One region of the Solibacillus silvestris genome, then DNA from elsewhere that is predicted to be linked to it. Evidence: riboswitches for the same ligand, from Rfam matches in the RefSeq annotation. Region 1 holds a riboswitch; each other region holds the start of a gene.

What was found. Region 1 has a riboswitch for cobalamin ahead of ACTHOQ_RS10120 (ABC transporter substrate-binding protein). Riboswitches for the same ligand answer to the same signal wherever they lie in the genome.
Region 2: it holds a riboswitch for cobalamin, as region 1 does, so the genes downstream of both, ACTHOQ_RS01895 (cobalamin adenosyltransferase family protein) here and ACTHOQ_RS10120 (ABC transporter substrate-binding protein) in region 1, are expected to answer to the same signal.
Region 3: it holds a riboswitch for cobalamin, as region 1 does, so the genes downstream of both, ACTHOQ_RS00290 (ABC transporter substrate-binding protein) here and ACTHOQ_RS10120 (ABC transporter substrate-binding protein) in region 1, are expected to answer to the same signal.
Region 4: it holds a riboswitch for cobalamin, as region 1 does, so the genes downstream of both, ACTHOQ_RS00250 (glutaredoxin family protein) here and ACTHOQ_RS10120 (ABC transporter substrate-binding protein) in region 1, are expected to answer to the same signal.

Annotation. Positions count from the first base shown of each region.
Region 1 is NZ_JBQCJW010000012.1:100,621-106,461, forward strand. Features, by position in the region: gene ACTHOQ_RS10115 (FecCD family ABC transporter permease) at 1-345, opposite strand, end outside; gene ACTHOQ_RS10120 (ABC transporter substrate-binding protein) at 338-1,300, opposite strand; cobalamin riboswitch at 1,693-1,881, opposite strand; gene ACTHOQ_RS10125 (amino acid ABC transporter ATP-binding protein) at 2,083-2,838, opposite strand; gene ACTHOQ_RS10130 (amino acid ABC transporter permease) at 2,851-3,561, opposite strand; gene ACTHOQ_RS10135 (amino acid ABC transporter permease) at 3,574-4,284, opposite strand; gene ACTHOQ_RS10140 (transporter substrate-binding domain-containing protein) at 4,355-5,227, opposite strand; gene ACTHOQ_RS10145 (acyl-CoA dehydrogenase family protein) at 5,224-5,841, opposite strand, start outside.
Region 2 is NZ_JBQCJW010000002.1:125,361-131,201, forward strand. Features, by position in the region: gene ACTHOQ_RS01880 (histidine phosphatase family protein) at 1-388, opposite strand, end outside; gene cobS (adenosylcobinamide-GDP ribazoletransferase) at 361-1,134, opposite strand; gene ACTHOQ_RS01890 (bifunctional adenosylcobinamide kinase/adenosylcobinamide-phosphate guanylyltransferase) at 1,147-1,689, opposite strand; gene ACTHOQ_RS01895 (cobalamin adenosyltransferase family protein) at 1,748-2,284, opposite strand; cobalamin riboswitch at 2,555-2,735, opposite strand; gene ACTHOQ_RS01900 (FAD-dependent oxidoreductase) at 3,025-4,734, shown strand; gene ACTHOQ_RS01905 (Fur family transcriptional regulator) at 4,821-5,231, opposite strand; gene ACTHOQ_RS01910 (metal ABC transporter permease) at 5,228-5,841, opposite strand, start outside.
Region 3 is NZ_JBQCJW010000001.1:52,734-58,574, reverse strand. Features, by position in the region: gene ACTHOQ_RS00305 (pyridoxal phosphate-dependent aminotransferase) at 1-927, shown strand, start outside; gene ACTHOQ_RS00300 (histidine phosphatase family protein) at 911-1,444, shown strand; gene ACTHOQ_RS00295 (hypothetical protein) at 1,799-1,984, opposite strand; cobalamin riboswitch at 2,066-2,243, opposite strand; cobalamin riboswitch at 2,445-2,626, opposite strand; cobalamin riboswitch at 2,792-2,968, shown strand; gene ACTHOQ_RS00290 (ABC transporter substrate-binding protein) at 3,136-4,131, shown strand; gene ACTHOQ_RS00285 (FecCD family ABC transporter permease) at 4,133-5,161, shown strand; gene ACTHOQ_RS00280 (ABC transporter ATP-binding protein) at 5,162-5,841, shown strand, end outside.
Region 4 is NZ_JBQCJW010000001.1:42,555-48,395, forward strand. Features, by position in the region: gene ACTHOQ_RS00210 (cobalamin biosynthesis protein CobN) at 1-31, shown strand, start outside; gene ACTHOQ_RS00215 (alpha/beta hydrolase fold domain-containing protein) at 86-973, opposite strand; gene ACTHOQ_RS00220 (GNAT family N-acetyltransferase) at 1,174-1,977, opposite strand; gene ACTHOQ_RS00225 (hypothetical protein) at 2,292-2,474, opposite strand; gene ACTHOQ_RS00230 (DUF2812 domain-containing protein) at 2,498-2,833, opposite strand; gene ACTHOQ_RS00235 (PadR family transcriptional regulator) at 2,835-3,146, opposite strand; gene ACTHOQ_RS00240 (ATPase) at 3,622-3,945, shown strand; gene dut (dUTP diphosphatase) at 3,995-4,432, opposite strand; cobalamin riboswitch at 4,611-4,796, shown strand; gene ACTHOQ_RS00250 (glutaredoxin family protein) at 4,955-5,179, shown strand; gene nrdI (class Ib ribonucleoside-diphosphate reductase assembly flavoprotein NrdI) at 5,176-5,544, shown strand; gene nrdE (class 1b ribonucleoside-diphosphate reductase subunit alpha) at 5,541-5,841, shown strand, end outside.

The sequences.
Region 1 (5,841 bases):
TGTAAAAACACCGAGCATCGGAATGGAAATACCTAAAAAAATTGTCGAAACCGCTCCGACTGATGCACCAGATGAAATCCCCAATGTGTATGGATCGGCCAATGGATTTTTCAATAATCCTTGGAATGCCGCACCCGCAATCGCCAATGATGCCCCGACGATTGCAGCCAAAATAACGCGAGGCATGCGGATTTTCCATAATATACTGTACGCTACCGGGTTTGTCGCCCCATCCCACAATGTTGAAATCGGAATATCGACAGTTCCAAACGATATTCCAATCCACATGCTGCAAAGAAGTAAAGCAAGGGAGACGACATAAGCGAACGTATACTTATTACTCATTAAATACCTCAGGATAAATGGCTTCACCTAATGATTTGATACCTTCCACAATACGTGGGCCTTGCCGGCTCGTCGTATCTCCATCCACAAGCTTAATATTTCCGTTTTTAACCGCATCCATTTCAGCATAGGCCCCGTTTTTTTCGATTGCATCCAAGTCGCTTTCGTACGTCACTAATATCGCATCTGGATTGCTATTGACGAATTGCTCTGCGCTATACATCGGCCAGCCAAGTTCCGGCACTGCGTTTTCTACATTTAATGTTTCCAGCATTTCATCGATGAATGTATCTTGCCCTACCGCATATAACTCCGGCTCTGTCCCGACAACGACGAATACGGATTTTTCTTCTAAATCAGCAACTTTCACTTCAATGTCCTGAATTCCTTTTTGGATGGACGCAATCATTTCTGCCGCTTCCGGTATTTTCCCAGTCAATTCACCAATTTGTTCAATAGTGGCATATGTTTCTTCAAATGTTAAAGCATCCTTTACGACAAACACCGGTATTCCAACTGCTTCAAGCTGGGCAATGCCTTCTTCATTAAAATTATAAAGTCCTGATTCATGCGCTACTACCAAGTCCGGCTGCAATGCAATCAGCTGCTCCAAGTTAAATTCCATCCCGCCGACTTTTTCTTTTGTCAATGCTTCTTCAGGGAAATTATCATTGTCCGAAACACCAATAATTTCCTCATTCAAGCCTAATCCAAATAAAATTTCCGTATTGGAAGGAATGAGTGAAATGATGCGTTCCGGCGCTTTTTCCAATGTGACTTCTTTATTCAAAGCATCTGTTAAAGTAACGGGAAACTGTGCTTGCTCCCCCGTCGTTTCAGATGATTGCTGTGCTGTATTTTCTTTTTCCGCCGTATTCTTTTCGCCCTCCCCACATGCTGTAAGCGCAATTAGTGAGAGGATTCCCACCGTAGAAAGTCGTCTCCATTTTTTCATATGTAATTCCTCCTGAATTTGTTTTTGTTATTTAATAATAGTGCGGCTGCGATAGTAGGTGAATGCGCTTTTATAAGCATAAAGGTGCTGATTCTCCACGATTTTCCTTGATAGAGCAATATAAAATGGAAATCCTTTAATTAAAGCGTGAGTAATCTTTTACTTTTGCTCTTGTTCAAGGAGTACGGCAAGCTTGGTGAGAGGATTTGCCGCTTTTCCATCTTTTAAGGAAACTCTCTTGCACTTGGAAGTTTATTAGCCATTCTTCCCGGGATACTGACCACTCCGCAAACACCAAAAATAAAAAGCCTCCTACTATTGAGGAAGCTTCATAAAAGCAAATAAATTCATACAACGAAAAATTTATTCACCACATCCTATCCGCGTAGACATTAACTGGTATGATAAAGGCAGGTCTCCTGGCTTATGCGTCAACATTTGTGAGCGCCTTCCCGAAAAATTCAGTGGCTTACTGCTCCAAACTAGCAATTACAGTGGCGGGACCGCATCGGAATTGAACCGATTTCCCTTTTACTTCTTACTCTATGAATGAGTGAAGAACCTTTATAGCACTTATTAATTTGAATGTCTTTATTATAGCGGAAATTTGGGGAATTGCATGCAAATTCGCCAAAGTTTCAGATAACTCGCCGCTATCTATGAAATTATTGCCGATTGTGCCCGAATAAACCCGGTGTCAATTAGCTGACCCTAAAGGCTGTTTAACTCATCATTCCATCGTTAATATTTCTTAACGATAGATCAATTCTTTCTGAAATCCATTAAATATGAAATGTATAGTCATCCGGAAGAACACGTCGGAGGAATTGCTTTGTGCGGTCTTCTTTTGGCTGCACGAAAATTTCATGTGGTGAGCCTTCTTCAACAACGTTTCCGCCGTCCATGAAAATCACACGATTCGCCACATCACGCGCAAATGACATTTCATGTGTAACGACAAGCATTGTTGTTCCTTCTTTCGCGATATCCTTCATTACGCCAAGCACTTCCCCGACAAGCTCAGGATCCAGTGCAGATGTCGGCTCATCAAATAAAATAATGTCCGGATTTAAGGCGACCGCCCGTGCAATGCCGACACGCTGTTGCTGACCGCCGGATAATTGACTTGGATATGAATCGTATTTTGCAGATAAGCCTACTTTATCTAGTGCTTTTCTTGAAATATTATAAGCCGCTTCTTTTTTCATGCCTCGCCCGATTACTAGCCCTTCCGCTACATTTTCAAGCGCCGTTTTATTATTGAATAAATTATAGTTTTGAAAAACAAATGCTGTTTTTTTGCGAATGGCTAAAATATCTTTTTTGGATGCCTTATTTAAATTAACGGAAATATTATCGAAGCCCGCTGTCCCTTCATCTGCGCGCTCCAAAAAATTTATGCAGCGCAGCAGCGTCGTTTTTCCCGAGCCGCTCGGACCTAAAATAACGACGACATCCCCTTTATCAATCTTTAAATCGACACCTTTTAATATTTCGTTTTCTCCAAATGTTTTATGCACATTTTTTATTTCGAGCATCGCGATTCCTCCTTAAACTGTCACCGCTTTATAGCGTCTTAAACGTTTTTCAGACCATTTAAACAAATATTCAACCGTCATGCAAACGAGTAAATATACGATGAAAATATCAATATATGCCTCTAAATAGTTGTAGCCGAAATTCGCCTCAACTTTAGCCTTCAGTGTAATTTCCTGCAATGAAATCGCATACCCGAGCGAAGTTGCTTTTATTAAATTAATCGTTGCTGTACAAAGATTTGGCATGGCAGACACTAATGCTTGTGGAATAATAATACGTCGGTATGCCTGTGCCGTTGTGAGTCCAACCGATTGCGCGGCTTCCAGCTGACCTTTCGGAACCGTTTGTATGGCAGATCGAAACACTTCAATTAAAATCGCGGCTGTATTGAATGAGAAAATAATAAAGGCATACCATAACGGATTCACATTATAGATGGGATAGTCGATATTGTATTTCTCAAACAAGCTGCTTAACAGCAATGGGATTGTTGCATAGAGCACAAAAATCTGAATGATGATCGGTGTACCCCGGACAAATGATATGTAGATTTTCGCGAAAAAGTTAATGACCGGTATTTCGTAAACTCGTGCGAGCGCTAGCAAAAATCCGAGTGGCACGGCAACAAAAAGAGACACAACCGTAACGAGAAGCGCTACTGGAACACCGCTTAGCGCAATAAAAAATGTATCGAATAAAAATTGCCAGTTGATTAACCCCATAGTAAGCTCCTCCTACGTTGTTTTAATAGATTGCTTCCCTTTGCTGAATGCTTTTTCAAGCAATGCAAAGATTTTTTCAATCGAAATTGATAAAATCCAATAAATGACGGCCAATGCAATATAAATTTCAAGTGTATGTGTACCATAGTTGTTCGCAATAATTAAATTCGCCTTTCCTACGATATCGATAAAGCCGATCGTATAGGCAAGTGCCCCTTCTTGCAAAACCGAAATCAAGCCATTTCCGAAGTTCGGCAATGCAACGACGAATGCCTGCGGGAAAATAATGCGCCGATACGCTTGAAATGGTGTCAATCCAACACTGACTGCCGCTTCATATTGTCCGCGGTCAATCGCCAAATACGATGAACGGATGACTTCGGACATCATCGCCGCAAATTGCAGACTAAACGTAATGACGACAAAAACGCCTGTCGATACATTTTGCAAGTAAATCCCGAATCCCCCTTCTGCAAAGGCGGGAATTCCGTAATATACTAAAAACAGCAACACAATCGATGGTGTACAACGGATAATCGTCGTATAGCCATTCGCTAAAAGCCGCAGCCATTTGTTCGAACTCAATTTAGCCGCTGCAATCACAAGGCCGAAAACAGTTCCGCCAATGACCGAGAAAGCCGCAATATAAAGCGTAATCCATAAATATGGCAGTAAATTAGGCAGCGCAGACCAAATGTACGATACATCAAAATACTTTTCCACATTTCCCACACCTTTCTGAATATTGATAAGAAAAGCTACTTAAGCAACATACTTAAGCAGCTTTGAGAAATTATCGATTTACTGATTCAAGCACTTCAAACAAGTCTTTGCCGTAAAATTCTTTGCTTAACTCGCGTAAAGCGTCCGTCTTTTTGATTTCCGCAATCGCCTTGTCATATGCATCCGCAAATGCCTGCTCTTTCTTATTAAATAATGGCCATGTTTTAATTACGGCAAATTCGTTGTATACGACCTCATCTTTTAAATGATAGTATGGTCCGCCTTCAGTTAATACTTGGCCTGTAAATGAGCCTTCGATTTGCACACCGCCGTCAACACGTCCTTCATTTACCCACTGCACGACATCAACCGTAAACTCTTCACCAGCCTGCAGCTTTACTGGATTATCAGGATTTGCTTCATTGTATTCCGCGATAACTGTATATTGCGCATTATTTGCCGCGATTGGGGCTAATGTGAATCCTGCTGATGCAAAATCGCCCAAATCTTTAATATGTTCATTTTCTTTCTTCAGTACGAGCCCGGCACTGCTTAAACCTAAAAACTCCTGCGGGAAAATATACTTTTGTGTACGTTCCTCGGTCCAGAATGCATTTTTTACACCGACATCATATTTCCCTTGCTCAACACCAATCAGCAAATCATCATTCGTAGTACCGACAAATTCGAACTCATACTCCGGCAGCGCTTCATCGACTAGCTTCATTACTTCCACGTCATAGCCTGTCGCATTGCCGTTTTCATCCAAAAACGTCATCGGCTTACCCGCCTGGTCGTACGCTACTTTGACAACAGTTACCCCATCTTTGCTTGGAGTTGAGGAAGACGCCGAGCTTGAGTCGGGTTCATTTCCGCAAGCGGCTAAAATAGCGGCAGCTGCAATGCTTACTGATGCAAATTTAATTAATTGTTTGATTTTCATACGTTTACCTCTTTCGTTTTCAAATTATTTTCAATCGCGGTTTCTGCTAAGCGTTTAATCGTAATGTCATCCATCGGTGGATTGTGCAGACCAGCACGAACATCCCGGTAATAGCGCTGCAATGGGTTTGAGCGTTGCAAGCTTTTTGCCCCTACTAAACGCATCGCCTTATCGACAACCTCAATCGCTGTATTTGTCACAACATGTTTGGCAATATTCACTTCATTTATGATTGCCGCTTTTTTTTCGGGATCATTGTAAAGCTGGGCAACTCCGTAAATTGTAAAGCGCGCTTTCGTCAACGCTAAATCCATTTCACCGATCAGTGTTTGAACATTCGGCAATTGTGCAATCGTCCCTTGAATACTGTTCGGGGAATGGCTATTCGCAAAATCAACCGCATAATCGCGCGCCGCCTGTGCAATGCCTAAATAAGTTGCCGGTATTAACAGGAGCCAGCCATTTAATTTAAAACCTGTCGAATAACTCGGGATTTCAACTAAATTCGTTTTTTCAACGCGTACATTATCGAGCACTAAATCATCGCTTCCTGTCCCTCGCATTGATGCCACATCCCATGTATTTTCAACCGATAAGCCTTTAGCTGTTTTCGG
Region 2 (5,841 bases), on a different contig from region 1:
GTTTTACAATTTGGCGAAAACCTTCCAATACGCGCTGTTGAAACTGCAAAAAGCTTTCACCGTTCGGTATTGGCGTAGTGAGCGGATCGTCAATCCATGCACGGTATATTTCATTATACTGTAATTGCTCATATGTACACATTTCAAAATCGCCGAAGTTTAGCTCTCTAAGTTTTTCCTCAGCGAAAAATGGAGTTTGCGGAAAATAGCAGGCAGCCGTTTGTAGGCAGCGTTGCAAATCACTGCCAAATACTTCATGTGGCTGGATCGGCAGCTGCGCTTGAACTTTCTTAATAATCGGTTCATCTGTCCAGCCGATATATTTCCGCTCTCTGTTCGCTTCTGTTTTTTCATGCCGGATTAAATGCACAGTAATGCCGTTAGCCATAGCACAACCTCCAAACCCTCGCCTAATGCGCCAAGCAAATCGCCCGTCACCCCTCCAAAATGCTTCCGTGACCAGTTTCGGTAAAGTGCAACAATGACAAGCATTGTGAAAAATAAAACATATAAGCTATATGCCCCTATATAGAACCAAATCGCAAATAAAGCCCCACAAAGCAAACCGAGTAAAACAGCGAGCTTTTTTGAATTGACCATACTTTTAAAATACGCCGCGAGTCCTGTTTGCTTTGCTGTTTGCATCGTTAAAAAGTAAATCAGCATCCCTGTGCGCGCGATTAACGGAATAAAAATAAGACATGGGATGATTGCGGAATGTCCCTTTAAAAGAAATTCATAAATGAAGCCTATCTTTAAAAGCAGTAAACAAAAAACACTAATAACACCAAAGGCACCTGTGCGCGGATCATCCAAGATTCCCAATCGTTTTTCTTTTTCTCCGTAAGAAAAAAAGGCATCACTCATATCAATCCAGCCATCTAAATGAAGACCGCCTGTGAGCAGAATGAAACCGACAACAATCAATATGGCGAGGAGCAAGCTGGAAATATCGCTAAAGCCGGCAAGCGCAAAAACTGCACTTCCAATTATTGCGCCAATGAATAAACCAATAATCGGCAAAAAGGCATACATCCATGTAACCGATTTGGCATTCATATCAAGCTGCTTTTTTATCGGTACAGCCGAAAAAAACTGCCATGCCAATAGAAAACCCGTTATGCTGTTTTTCAATTTGCGCCCTCCTTATTTCCATTGTTGCACAAGCTGAAATTGTACTTCATATGCTTCTTCACTCCGATTAACGAACCACTGATGAAGCTGGCCCAAATTTTTGCGGTATAAATTCACTTCATCAAATTTTGATGATTGCTCGTCCAACACTTCATTTGACACGATTATTATTTGAGCACCTTGCGCATGCCAGTTGTCGAATTCGCTTTTTAACATTTCAATCGAATTGTGGATATATTCGCTGCGCTGCTCGGCTGATTCGCTTTCATACAATACATTCGAAAGCCATGTCGTCACACATTCAAAAAGCACGACATCATTTTCCGATAAACGTCCGAGCTCCTCAGGAATATTCACATGTATTTCAATCGTTCGCCACTCGGTACTTTGGCGTTGACGATCAAGCTGATGTCTTTTTATCCGTGCTTTCATCTCATCGTCAAATGCCGCACCTGCTGCAATATAATAATAATTTTTACCAGGACCATTTTGACTCGCCAGTTTTTCTGCAAAGGCGCTTTTCCCGCTGCGCACGCCACCTGTAATAAAAATCATTGCCAGCACCCCCATATGGAAGATTAAAAGAACATGCTCAATATTGAGCTATGTTCTTCTATTTTGCCTTTTTTGTCGGATAGGATTTCGAGATGAACGGAATTTCTTCGAATGAATGCTCTTTGTTCATATAAACTGCCATGACGAAAAATACATTCGCTAAAAGCCCTAAAAAGTCGAATAAAATTTCGGGCACTTCTCGCTCTTCACTTACCTTATGCAATGCACGGTACGATTTTTTCGCTTCGCTTCGGCAAATATGCAGCCTTGCTGAGCTTTCCACCCCTTGTGGCAGCAAAAACTGTTGAATTGTCTCTTTTACATTGCTCACATAAAAATCATAGCGGTCACTTAGCCAGCTTAAATCCTCTTCTGTAATCGCCAATTTTCCGCGCACAGAACCGTTGGCATGGTATGCAAGCGGATGGATAATACGCAAGTCCTCCAATACAATCTGCCCTTTTTCATCGTCCAATAATGTCGGGATGACCGCTCCGATACGTGTCGTCAATGAATCTGTACGAATTTCATAATCGACGCATGAGCTTTTTTCGCGCATAAATGGATAACATGAATAACGAATATCTTTTTTCATCTAAAGTTCCTCACATTTCAAATTTTATATTTTATTCCGCATACACGATGGACACACTAAGCTCCCAAAAACTTATGCCAGCTTTAAAACTGCAGGATTTCCGATAATGCGGCAGTTTTCTCTAATTAAGCTCCAACAACCGATTCTGCATTCTTTATCAATAAGAAAAGCCACCCAAGAAAATGGATGGCTCAAAATATCAAGATCGATTCCTATGAAATGACGAAAAGATTTTTAATGCCGTACATTCTCTCAAATTCCGAAGAGGTGTGTCACGATCAGAAAAAGATTGGTCTCCTGGCTCCGCGCAGCTCTCTACTCATGAATGCCTTCCCGTCAAAAACAGTGGCAATCTCGTTCACTTTCATTTGCGCTTACAGTTACGGACATAGCTTCGGATTTCCGCCGAATTCCCATTTATGCAATTTGCATCTTTTCCCTGCAGATTTATTTGATTTGTAAAACTTACTTTAACACACTACAGGCATTATGCAAATAACTTTCCATTGAAATGGAATTCCATCAGTTGGACGTTTTCTTCCTCTTTCCTTGATTATTTGATGGAAGAATCGAAATTCCGCCAAAAGCTTTTCAACACAACTCAATATAAATTTTACGCTTAAAGCAGAAAAAATTAATTCAAAGTAGATATAATACGTTTAATTTCTATTCCCCAACTCTGCTTGCTATAATATATTTACAAATACAGGTAATAAAAAATCTGCCAAGGGGGTTATGTAATGAAATGGGATTTTGAATATGATGTAGTTGTCGTCGGGTCTGGCGCATCAGGATTTGCTGCGGCCACTACAGCGAAAAATGAAGGCTTAAAAACGCTTTTAATCGAAAAGGAAAAGCATTTCGGCGGGGCTTCCGCTTTATCCGGCGGAGGTGTTTGGATACCAAACAACCGCTATTTGGTGGAAGCCAATGCTGCAGATTCCTATGAAGAGGCAAAAACTTATTTGGATGCGACTGTCGGCGATATTGTAAATGATGAAATAAAAGAGACTTACTTAAAAAAGGGCATTGAAATGCTTGATTATATGCATAATGCAAGCAAGCATATGCGTTTTTCCTATGCTAAAAACTATTCGGATTATTACCCTGCATTACCAGGCGGAAAAGGCGCGGGACGTTCGATTGAGCCTCTGTTAATAGATATAAATGAATTGGGAGATTGGAAGGATAAGCTCCTGCCTCCAACGATTGATACGAAGGGCTTTGTTATGACCGGGCAAGACTTTGTCAAAGTGAATATGATCACAAGAACGACTGCCGGAAAAGCAAGATCGCTGACATTAGGCTGGCGATTAATAAAGCATCTTCTGCTAAAGAAAAATTATGCGGCTTTAGGGCAGGCGCTTATGGCTCGCATGGGGTTGACCTACAAAGGATTAAATGGCGAAATGTGGCTGCAAACACCTTTTACAGATTTTATATATGAACAGGACCGTGTCATCGGTATAAAAGCTATAAAAGAAGGGCAGGAAATTGCGATTAAAGCTGAAAAAGGCGTTATTTTCGGGTCAGGCGGCTTTTCGAAAGACCAGGAAAAACGAGAACGCTTTTTGCCGACTCCCCAAAATGCGGCATGGACGAGCTCGCCTCATGGGCAAACAGGCGACATTATTTCTCCATTTGAAAAGCTTTATGCAAAATTCGGCTTAATGGATCGTGTGTGGGGAGCGCCTTCTATTATCGATCATAAAGGAAGACCGTTTTTCCTAGTGGCAGACCGCGGCATTCCGAATATGATTATTGTCGATCAAGAAGGGCATCGCTATATTAACGAACCGACACCTTATCATGAGTTTGTCGATAAAATGTACGAGCACAATGAAAAAACAGGCGGAAAGGCTATTACTTCATGGATTATTTTAGATAGCCGCTCCAAAAAGCGCTACCTGTTTGCAGGTCTCTTCCCGATGCAAGGTTTCCCAAAAGAATATTTCAAAAATAATATAGTCTTTACAGGACAAACAGTGAACGAGCTCGAACAAAAGCTTAATATCCCGACAGGAAATTTAGTGAAGACGATCGAACGCTTTAATGGCTTTGCGCAAAATGGCAAAGATTTGGATTTCCATCGAGGCGAAACAGCACATGACAAATATTATGGGGACCCGACATTGAAAAATCCGAATTTACTTGAATTAAACAGCCCGCCTTATTATGCATTAAAAGTATATCCTGGCGATATCGGAACAAAAGGCGGTGTTGTAATAGATAAAAATGCACGGGTATTGCGTGAGGACGGTACCGCAATTGAAGGCGTCTATGCATGCGGCAACTGCTCTTCCTCTATTATGGGGCAATCCTACCCGGGTCCTGGGGCGACATTGGGACCTGGAATGACTTTTGGCTATTTAGCGGCAATGCATTGTAAAGATAATGATATTCAACATTCATCTGGACCAAACAATGACACAAAGCTGATTAACGCATAAAAGTAAAAAGGAGGGGCTGTCGGAAAAGACCGATTTAATCGATTCTTTTCCGACAGCCCCTTACTCTTTTTATAATATTTTAACTGTCAGAGGCAATCCGGACATTTGCCGTATATTTCAAATTTATGTGCCTCAACGACATAGCCCGGCAGCTTTTCACCGAGCATATCCATTGGACAAACCGATAATTCCTTCACATTGCCACAATCGCGGCATATAAAATGATGATGATGATGATCTGACTCGCAATGCATACGGAAATTGCGCTCGCCATTTAATTCTGTTTCTTCTAAAATATCCAATTCAACAAATGTTGCCAAGTTACGATAAATCGTATCAAAGCTCATGCCCGGGAAGTCTTTTTTCAATACTGTCAGCAAATCACGAGCTGTCAAATATTTATCCGTAGCCGCAAACATATCCAATATCAACTCTCGTTTATCCGTTTTTTTATAGCCATTATCCTTCAATATTTCCCATGCGCGTGTTGCATTCACAGTATCTCTTCCCCTTCCGATTTAATAGAAATTTTCAATAGTAATTTTTTAATAAATATGACAAATAGTAAAATAATAATTGATGTCACAACAATTGTCCCACCAGGAGCCAAATTCAAGTAAAATGCGGAGACTAATCCGACAATAACCGCCAGCTCCCCAAATACAATCGCCAAAATTATCGCTTCTTTAAAGCCGCGCGCCAAACGCATCGCAGCCGCAACAGGCAACGTCATTAAGCTTGATACGAGTAAAATCCCGACGATGCGCATACTCGCAGCAATGACTAATGCGACAACAATCATGAATAATAAATGAATCCATTTCGCAGGCAAGCCGCTTGCCTTTGCATACTCTTCATCGAATGATAAAACAAAAAGCTCCTTAAAAAACAGCACTAAAAATAAGATGACTACAGCGGCAATTGCCAGTACGACATATAAATCCTGTCTTGACACGGCGGAAACAGAACCGAATAAATAGCTCATTAAGTCCGTATTAAAGCCGCTTGCCAATGAAATTAAAATGGCGCTGATCCCGATGCCTCCAGACATAATAATCGGAATTGCCAGCTCTTCATAATGCTTATATAGGCGACGCAAACGCTCAA
Region 3 (5,841 bases), on a different contig from region 1:
TTGCTGGAAAAAATAACGAGCTACCCAAACGAACAGGCAGAGCCATTTCGTTCGCAAATCTCAAATATTCATCAAGTTGCAGCACAGCATATTGTTGTAACAAATGGTGCAGCAGAAGGCTTAATGGCATTGGCCCAGCTTTTCAGGGAACAACATGTCGCACTTTTACAGCCTTCTTTTTCGGAATATTCCAGAACGTTAAAACAGCAAAATTGCACTATTCACACCATTTTAGCTGAGGATATCAGTGAATATCGTTTTAACGATGAATCTTTGGAAAAACAAATTTTGAATGCTGATGCCTGTTATATCTGCAATCCGAATAATCCAACTGGCGTATTGCTGAAAAAGCAATGGATTGAACAATTGCTCGCAAAACATTGTCATTGTTATTTTGTAGTCGATGAAGCTTTTATGGACTGGACCGATGAATCCGAAAGCATCGTCCCGCTAATTCATGCATACCCCAATCTGTTTGTGTTGCGTTCGATGACGAAAATGTATGCACTGGCAGGAGTCCGTCTCGGTTATATCATTGGCCAGCAAGCGGATAAATTGCACAATTTTTTACCGCATTGGAATGTGAGTGCCATCGCCGTGGAACTAGGCTGCCTATGTATAAAAGAAAAGGATTATGTGGCGGAATCTCGTGAAATTAACAGTAGGCTGCGTACAAAAATGATGGCAGAATTAAGATTAATCGGTTTTGAAGTATCGAATAGCAAATCGAATTTTATCCTATTTCGACTACCGAACAAGTTTGATCCAGATGAATTTTTCGCTTATTTATTAAAGTGCGGCATAGTTTTACGCCATACGAAAAACTATTCCGGCTTAGACGGAAAGTGGTTTCGGATAGCTGTCAAAAGCGAAGGCATTTGGAAGGAATGCAAGGAAAAAATAATGAATTATGTCAAAAACCATTAATTATTATCGGCACGGAGAAACCGCATGGAATAAGGAAGGGCGGCTGCAGGGATGGCTTGATTCAGATTTGACGGCGAAGGGAATGAAGCAAGCGATGGCCGTAAATTGGGATCCCGAAGTCGTTTTTAGCAGCGATTTGAATCGAGCGGTCAAAACGGCGCATCTTATGTTCCCGAACAAACGAATTCATAAAAATGAAAGTTTGCGCGAAATTAACTTAGGGCATTGGCAAGGATGCCTCATACGTGATCTTCAGCACGATGAGCAATACCGCTGCTACTTGAATTCGCCTCATTTGTTTATTAGTTCGACACAGGAATCGTTTGAAGAGGTCACGAATCGAATGTTGGCATTTCATGAGCATTTGTCTCAACTGCCCTACAAAAAAATAGCGGTTGTTTCCCACGGTGTTGCCCTGGCTTGTTTATTCAATGCATTCAATAAGCAGCCTTACAGTAAATTATGGAGCTGTTTGCTCGGCGGTGCTGCGTTTATATCGATTGAAACTGAAAACTAGAAATTGCATAAGAATATTTATCCGTATAAATGCTTATTTTATTTGGGGAAATTACAGTTTAAAAAAGCTGATATCTTCCTATTATTTATCGTAAGGGTAATTTAGATGCATATATCGGCTCAAAATCAATCGGAAAAATGGCGCTTGCCGCAAAATTTGTAGCAAAACGGATTGAAATGGAGGAGCTTGTACCTACCGTCATACGTGATGTTAAAGAATAGCAGCAAAATGCAAATAAAAATGAAAGATTGTATTAATATTTTCGACGCAATAAACAAATTGCAGGTTTTGGGCACTATTAAGCAGATATAAACGTAAATGAGAGCTTCCATAAGCAGGGGCTCTCCTTCACATTTACGATTGGGCAGCCTCGCCGGAGATTTCGCGGTGAACGATGTCATAGGCTTGTGAAATCTCACGCATATCTTCCGTATTTTGCGCTATTAATTTTTCAGCCGCTTGTTTTAAAGTATTCGATTCATTCCCTAAAGTTTTATGCATAATATGTTCTTTTAATAGAGCTACATAATTTTGAGGCATTATTTTCCCACCTTCACTGTTTTTAATCTATATTGAATAAACAAATTTTAAAATACATCCAATGATCCCCATGACAAAGCAGTAGCTTCATTCAAAAAGGCAGGATTTCTGGCTTATCGTCGTTTCCCGCATTTTCTTGTTTCGGCAGTAGAAGAAAATACAGAAGATCCTGAATCACAGTTGCAAAGCAGCGACGGGCTTTCACCGTTCTTTCCTTTTAATTAGATTACCCAATTAAACCTTTTCCAAAGACAGAATCTTATTGATTCCAAGACGGCTATTTGCAAACTTATAGGGGAGAGTTCAAACAAATAGACATCCGGCAAACAGTAAAAAACCATCTTCTGCTAGTGGAAGATGGTTCAATTAATGAAGTCAATACAAATAAACCTGCTGTGTACAGGTATTTCAATTCGTTTGACGTACGCTTGATTTCACCGCCCATTTCCACGTGAGCATTGGTGTGTACTGGAAATTGGCAGGTCTCCTGGCTCATCATCTACATTTTTTGCGCCTTCCCAAGCGGCCGCTTAGTGGCATTTGCAAAAAACTCCGAAATTACAGTTGCGGGACAGCGACGGAATTCCACCGAACTTCCCTTTTAAGCTTATTTTCATAAGCACCAATTTTTACACGATTCATATATGTTTTTTTAAAACTAATTTGATTGTAGAGGAACATTTTCGAAACGTCAACAAGGAAAGTTATATTAAAAAACCTGCATTTAAAAAATTGAAAGTTAAAAACTAAAAAATTCGCACATACTATTGTCAAAAAATGACGAGGTATGATAGAGTTAACAGTAATTTCATAACAAAGTGTAGAAGTGCTCTTTAATGAGTTAAAAGGGAAACTAGTGAAAGTCTAGTACAGCCCCCGCTACTGTAACAGCAAATGAAACTACGATGGCCACTGAGAAATCGGGAAGGTGTAGGAGTAAAGTGAAGCTGAAGTCAGGAAACCTGCTTTTTCACGTATAAACGACTTTTCGGAGGGAGAAGGACGGCGAGAATACATTATTTTATTTGATTTGTAGTCATTTCATTTATCATTTTAGCCCATTTCCTGCATCTGCCTGCCGGAAATGGGCTTTTTGGTATTTCGTGTGCAAACACTGAATATAAAATGATTTTGATAAGGAGTTTAAAAACATGAAAGCATTACGTATTTTATTGCTGTCATTAATGGCGATCATTTTGGTCGCTTGTAATAATGACGATGCGGCCCCAGATACGACTAAAGGAACGACAGCGGGAGAAGCAGCGAACGAGACAAAGCAAGAGGAGACTTCGGAATATCCTAAAACATTTACAGATGGACGAGGAAAAGAAGTAACCATTAATGAAAAGCCATCACGCATCGTATCTACAACATTGGCGATGGATGAATATTTAGTCGCGTTAACAAATTTGGACAACATTGTTGCGGTAACGAATATGTCTACTGATGCAACAATTTCAAATGTAGCGGGCCTAACAGATACAGTGAAAACGAAATTCGAAACGGTAACGTCCGAACAGATTTTGGCGCTGGATCCTGATTTAGTGATCGTGCCATCTTATATTAGCCCTGATATATTGAACCAGCTGGATGACGCAGGGCTTACTACATATCAAATTACGGATAACTCATCATTTGAAGGCGTCATTGATTCAGTGAAAGTTATCGGTGAAATCATCGGTGAAGAGCAAAAAGCAAATGAGATTGCAGCAGATATTGAAAAGCGCATGGAAACGTTGAAAGCAGATGCTGAAGGAGTTGAATCGAAAAAGCGCGTGCTTTACTATACAGAATATTTATCAAGTGTTACGGATAATACGACAATCGGCGAAATGATTCAATTGGCCGGTGGCGTAAACGTTGTGTCCGAAGCGGGAATTGTCGGGGATGATTATCCTGACTTTCCGAACCTTTCGAAAGAAGTATTGGTCGAGCTAAATCCGGAAGTTATATTTACTACTGCATGGGGTGCTGTAGAAGGTGAACCAGCATTCGTGACAGAATGGAAAAACGACCCGGCATTGTCGGACGTCGCAGCTATTAAAAACAATCAAGTATATGTTCTTGATGGAGCAAATGTAACGACGGCATCTCACTTTATTATTGAAGGCGCGGAAGAAATGAAAGCGATTTTAGCCGGGGAATAAAATGATTAAACAATATAAATCCACATCGATGTTTACATTGCTATTTATATTGTTGCTGTTTGCAATCGTCATTGCCACAATGTTAGGTGGCGTGACGATTCCTTTAAAGGAAACGGTAACAATTTTATTGTCGTCCTTGCCATTGATCGATCTGGATGTCACATCGACATACGAAAAAATCATACTGCAGATTCGCTTGCCACGGGTGCTTGTAGCGGGTTTGGTCGGGGCAGGGCTTGCTGTTGCGGGCGTTGTCATGCAAAGCATTTTTCGCAATCCAATGGCAGATCCGGGAATCATCGGCGTGTCTTCCGGCGGCGCATTGGGCGGGGTTGTTGCCATCTATTTTGGTTTCACTGCAATCGGAAGCTTCATGATTCCGGTATTTGGATTTATCGGTGCATTTATTACACTTTCCATTGTATATGTCATTTCGACAAGCAATGGCCGTACATCGGTTTTGACGCTTCTGTTAACAGGTGTCGCGATTAGTTCATTTTTATCGGCTTGTACATCGCTTATTTTAACGTATTCGAATTTAGCGCAAGTGCAGCAAATTTTATATTGGTTAATGGGCGACTTGAACGGACGAGACTGGGATCATTTACAGCTAATGATTATTCCTGTACTGATTTCATGCGTCATTTTTTATATTTACCGCAATGAACTCGATATTTTGCTGCTGGGAGAAGAGGAAGCGAAAAACTTAGGCATCAATGTGCAATTCACAAGAAATTTGCTATTAATTGTGGCGTCTATATTAACAGGTGTCTGTGTATCTTTGACGGGCGCAATTGGCTTTGTCGGATTAATCGTTCCGCATATGATCCGTTTATTGATCGGTCCTTCACATAAATACCTCATCCCTGCGAGCATTTTGGGGGGCGCTATTTTTTTGATTTTGGCAGATTTGATTGCGCGACTATTGATCCGCCCCGCTGAAATCCAAATCGGCATTATTACCGCATTTTTTGGAGCGCCTTTTTTCATTTACTTAATTATTTTGAATAAGCGAAAGGAGTTAGATTAAATGACGATTCTCAACATCCAAAATGCGAGCTTTTCAAGGAAGACCCGCAAAATATTCGATAATTTTAATCTAGCTGTGCAAAAAGGGAAATTAATCGGCTTGCTTGGCCCAAACGGCACAGGGAAGTCCACATTGCTGAAAATGATGTCAGGGATTTTGCCGATTGAGGAGGGTGCCATTTATCTATTTGACATGCCGCTGCAGAAAATGAAGCAAATCGAGCGGGCGAAATATATATGCTATATGCCCCAAACAACGCATTTGGAAACAAACTTTACTGTAGAGCAAGTTGTGAAGATGGGGAGATATCCGCATAAAAAGCGTTTCGGCAACTGGACGACAGAGGATACGGAAGCCGTGGAGAGGGCGATTGACTTTACAGGTATTGCCCATTTAAAGGATCGCTTGCTTCCCAGCCTATCTGGCGGAGAACGGCAGCTTGTCTATTTAACGAAGGCGATCGCACAGGATGCCCCGGTATTGTTATTGGATGAACCGACGTCTGATTTGGATATTTACCATCAAATTATCGTAACAGAGGTTTTGAAAAAACTAGTCGCCGATGGAAAAACAATAGTTGCTGCGATTCACGATATTAATTTGGCTGCACGTATTTGCGATCAGTGCCTTATTATAAAAAACGGCGAAATCATTGTTTACAGCGAAAATGATATAGCGCT
Region 4 (5,841 bases), on a different contig from region 1:
AAAAATCATTTCGGAAATAGACATTCAATAGAATGGGCTTCCGTACAGCGCTATTTCTGTACAGAAGCTTTTCTGATTTATCATGCTAATCATTAATAATTTTCACTAACATTTGAAGTGCTTTTTTTGCCTCGGGTATAGGAAAGACGGGGAAAACATGATTCATTTTTGGATATTCATAATAATTGATTTTAATTTCCTGTTTGTTTGCTTTATCCAAAAACATTTGCGCATCCACCAGCAATAGTTCACCTGTCCCGACAAACAGCGTTATTTGCCCAATTTCCGTTAAGTCGCCATGAAGCGGACTTACCCGGTAATCCGTTAAATCCACATCCTTTGCCCACATCCGTCCAAGCTCCTGCGCCCCTCGGATTCCCAGCATTGGATCCAGTTTTTCAAGCTCTTTATAGCGTGGATTCTCTCCTCTAATATCAAGCCACGGTGAATGAAGCACAATATGCTGCGGCTGCTTCTTCGATTGCAATTTAACATCCTGTGCAAATGCCAGTGCCAGTCCGCCGCCAGCGGAATCACCCATGAAAATAAATGGGGAATCATACTTTGCTGTCAGCTCATCATATAAATTATGGATTGCCTCAAAGCATTCCTTATACGTGCTCCTAGGCAGCTTCGGATAAATCGGTACTACAATCGTAAAATTCGTTTGTTGTGCAAGCTTTACTAAATAGCGCCAATGAAAAATTAGCGGATCATTGATATAGGCACCACCGTGAAAATAAAAAATCACCTTTTTAGGATTTTGCTGTTCATTGATTGTGTAATAGAGCATGTGATTCAATTCATTTTTTAAAATACTGTGTTGCTGCATAAATTTTGCATCCAGCTCATAAGGCGCTTCATTATATTTACTTGCAATGAAGTCATCCATTAAACGATGATCTAAAAACTTTTTTTTCGTGCCCCGTAACATCAAAAATTTTTCAAACAAAACACTTTGCCAGCTTCGCATACGATCCCCCCTAAATAAATAATCAGAAACGAAATTTCGCATATTTCTGCCAATCTATATTTAGTAATTATTCGGGAATAGATAATAATTCCCTTCTGGTCGATTTTTTTTGCTGTTCAACTTATGCTTAGCAGCTGTGATTTATTTGAAGATGAATATAACTGCCATTGAATTTAATTTATTCTGGCACATTATTTTCATTAATTAGTCGCTTCATACCGTATCATTGACCAAAAGCCGATATCCACAAAACCAATGCGTTTATAAATACTTCCTGCAGCCGGATTATCATAAAATAAACAAACCGTTTTTCCTTCCGCAAATAAATCGCGGCAAAGCTTTAGCATCGCATGTGTCGCATAGCCCTTCTTTTCGTAGCCCGGCCTTGTGCCCACACCTACAATCATAGCGGATTGTGAATTTTCTGCTGTTGTTGATGCAGATGAAACCATCACTCCTTGCGCATCCCGAATCATATATGTACGCCCCGTTTTAAATTTCTCCGCGCGCTCTCTTGCTTCCACACTGAATGTACCTGTGGAAAATTCAGGTATGGAGCTTAGCATTTCTATATTTTCTACATACTCATGCGGCTGTAGATATGTCACATCCGAAAAGTCCAAATCCGAAATTGGAACTGATAATTCCGTGCATTTTGCGTAATACGTTTCACTGTCCCTCCGGATATGGCGTTCAATATATTGGCGTAATGGCAATACTAAATGCCGCAGTCCTGAAATTTCGATTTGTCCTTTATTTTCATTAATGATTCTTGCAAAACCCGCCACATCATAGTCCCCATTACTATATGGAATATAATTCTGATCATAGCGCAGTAAAATCGCGATAAGCCGTTCGTCGTCAAATTGCCCCCATAAATCTTGAATATCCGACTCAAAGCCATATGCCTCAATATCTCCAATAATGAATAAATTCTCGGCAGGCTTCTTCTCAACTAACTCCATAACAAGATCATGGTCAGTATTTTTTAATTTTCTTATCATATAAACCCCCCTTTTTTTCTGATAATTCATTATACTCCGTAAATACAGGGAATGTAAAAAAAGACCAAGCAAATTCATTACTTAGTCGATTGATGATTGTTGCTCATTTTTTTTTATCAATTTTCTTTTTTTCATTTTGTACTTTTAAAAAAAAAGGAGCCAATTACTCCGATCCAAAGCGGAACTAAAAATGCCTATTTAAAATTTTGGTATTGCTCCCGGTAAATATCAAATGCCGCTAATATAATCGGAATGACTCCAAATAAAGTCATCATAAAAATATATTGTCGAGTTTTTTCAAACGTTTCATCTGTTCACCTCAATTGCTTTAATTGACGAATTTTTCTATGGTATTTATAAAACGTATAGCTATACCAAACAACAAGCGCTGTATACATAATAATGAGTACGTTTAGCCAATCATAATCTGCATAAAGCTTTGCGGCCAGCGAGCTTAATGCAGCGATTCCAAAACCGATTATAAATATGAGCACCACATTACGGCGTCTTCGGTCACGGTCTATAACTGATGAGTGATCCGAAAAAATTTCCTGCCCTCGGCTGAAATAAAAATATACTTCAAATAAGAATGGTTTTTAGCTATAAGCTCCCAGCCTGTCTCATGGAAAAGTTCCTTATAATCGTCAAATTCTTCTCTATTTTTTATAGTTCTATAATCAATTTTATAGTGCATATTTTTCGCATCTAAATCGACATGGAAATGATAGTGATTTTCTGCAAGCCCCCCCTTGCTGTAATCTACGAGACGCCAGCCACTTTGCGCAAGCTCGTTCAGCCAATGTTCTTCATCCTCAAATGAATTGAATTTTTTGCTTAATGTTCGTGTAAATGCCATATTATCCCTCATGTTTAAATTTGTATGTAAATGATAATAATTTTTCATAACGTCGTTGTTCTTCAATTAGTGTGTTCCGTCCTGCTTGTGTAATGGCATAAATTTTTTTCTTGCGGTTATCTAAATCCACTCCAACAACCTCAATCAATTTTTGTTTTTCTATATTTTTTAATACCCCATAAAGTGTGCCGGGAGCGATTTCATACTGCCCTTCGCTTACATCAAAAATTGTTTTAATAATGCCGTAGCCATGCATCGGTTCTTTTAATAATGCCAATAAAATTAAATAAGTCGGTTCTGATAATAGAATCATAGCCCCTCCATATAATGACTGTCGATATATCGATAGCCATATATTAAAACAGATATATATCGAGTGTCAAGATATAAAGTGCCCCTTAGATTTCTGCTTTTCATCATATTTAACAAAGCCCATATTAATCGAGATGTAAGCATATCTTAAACAAAATATTCATTCGTTTGACTCCCGCATTCTTTTATAGTTATATAATGAGCATACGATTATTTCTCAAAGCGATTTTGGTCTGATTAATTACTATTAGAAGAATGTATTGCTGATTATTGGATATGGACGCTGATTTTTTGATCGTAAAAGGTACAGCCTTATATATTGCTATATTAGCTAAACTTTTATCCAGCTCTTCCGTAAATTAGTCAGCTTCGTTTTAAGGTGCACAAGCACATATTTAAAATCTATCAACTATTTGCCGGTTCCCAGATTTGTTGCGGAAATCGCCATACAAAATGAGGACGTAAAGGAGATTAGGATGCCAGTGGATTTCAATATTTATTTTTTCTTTCAGTTTGGCTTTAGCACCGCTATCATTTCAGCCTTATTAATCGGTTCTTATTTTTATTACAAGAAAAAACCGAAAGTGGATAAAGGCTTTAAATTTGCTTATTATGGTCTTTCGTACCGCCGCAAGTTTTTACGCACAATGTATTCAATTCCGATTTATATTCTTTCGCTGGCAATTATTTATTTTGCTGCAGGATTTTCTGATTTTTTTATATTTTCCACAACTTTACTAGCGGTTTTACTTGTCATTCAAGCTTCATACAATTATATAAAATGGCAAAAAGAATTGTAAAAAGCCTGAGTTTTCCGGAGCTCAGGCTTTTGCTGTTTCGCTTTATAAATTATTTCACACCGCTCGAACCAAAGCCTTGTCCACCGCGCTCTGAATTTGAGAGTTCTTCCACTTCCACAATGAAAACTTGCGGAACATATTGCACGACTAATTGGGCAATCCGCATATGTTTTTCGATTTTGAATGGCTCTTTACTATGATTGATTAAAACAACGCCTATTTCTCCTCGATATCCTGCATCGATTGTACCGGGGCTATTTAACACGGTAATTCCGTTTTTCAACGCTAAACCGCTTCGGGGGCGTACTTGTGCTTCCGTGCCTTCCGGTAATTCGATTTGGAGACCTGTTTTGATCAATTGATAGTCGCCCGGCTGCAGAACTTTTTCTTCCACCGAGCTTAAATCCATACCCGCATCACCTTGCCGCGCTTGTTTTGGCAAAATTGCTTCTGAATGTATCTTTTTTATTTTTAACTGGATTGACATTTCGGACCAACTTTCTAATAATTGATAAAGATGCATATTCACATTTTATTAATAACGAAAACATATTTAGAAAAAAATTTCAACTCATATTTTTATAGGCTCTTCGACGGAATTGTCCGACTTCTGCTTGGATACTTTACTTTTCTAATCGGAAAGCTTATACTCAAATCAACTATATATTGTGTTTTTTTATCGCGGTACTACTAAATGTAGTTTAATAGGGAAGTTTGGTGCAATTCCAACGCTGTCCCCGCAACTGTAAATGCTGACTGATGACGGAAATACCACTGTGCTTTTTTGCATGGGAAGGTCTGTCTGATGAACGACGCAAAGCCAGGAGACCTGCCGCCATAAAACTATGTACATTTCTTCGGGGAATAGGAAATGGAGGCGCTATTTTTCCGTTTCCATTTCAAGCTATCCTGTTTTTCCCGGGATAGCTTTTTTTATTTGATACAGTCATCTCCCCCTGATATGCGCGGCACAATTACTAGTAATATTTATATAGCGAGGGATTCTATCATGAAACTTTACACGAAAACAATTTGTCCAAAATGCCTATGGGTGAAATCGGAGCTTGATGCTGCCAACTTGGAGGTTGAAATCATTAATATTGATCTTGACGAATCGGCCAAACAAAAAGTAATCGAGGCAGGTTTTCTTTCTGTGCCGTTATTTGAAATAAACGGCGAATTTATTGCAGAGCCGACTTCTATTATCGATCGCATTTCTGAAATGACTGCATGATCATTTTTGCTTCACGGACTGGCAATATACGATCCATTATTCAAAAACTCGGCTTGCCTGCGAAAGATATAGCAGAGGTGGAGGAAGTTGATGCACCGTATCTTTTATTTACGTATACGGATGGATTAGGCTCTGTTCCCCCTATCGTCGACCAGTTCATGACTGCTAATCACGATCAATGCAAAGGAATTATCGTTAGCGGAAACCGGAATTTCGGTCATGCTTTCTTCGGTCGTGCAGGTGACCTTTTAGCTGCAAAATACGGTATTCCGTTAATCGAAAAAGTGGAAATGCGTGGAACTCCGGCAAATTATGAAGCGATTACAGATTACTATTACTCCATTTGGAAAGAGGCATCGATATGAAACAGTATTTAAAATTAAATAACGATATTCTGAACCGTTACCGTGCTACAGGCGAACTGGATTTGGCGAAAGATAAAGAAGCAACACGGCGCTATTTTCTGGAAGACGTCAATGTCCGTTTACGTTATTTCATCGATATTGAGGAAAAAGTGCGCTATTTAGTTGATGAAGGCTATTACGAAAAAGCGTTTCTTGATCTATACTCGATGGAATTCATTAAGCAAATGTACAAAAAAGCCTATTCATACAAATTCCGATTCCCTTCATTCATGAGTGCTTCAAAGTTCTATGAAAGCT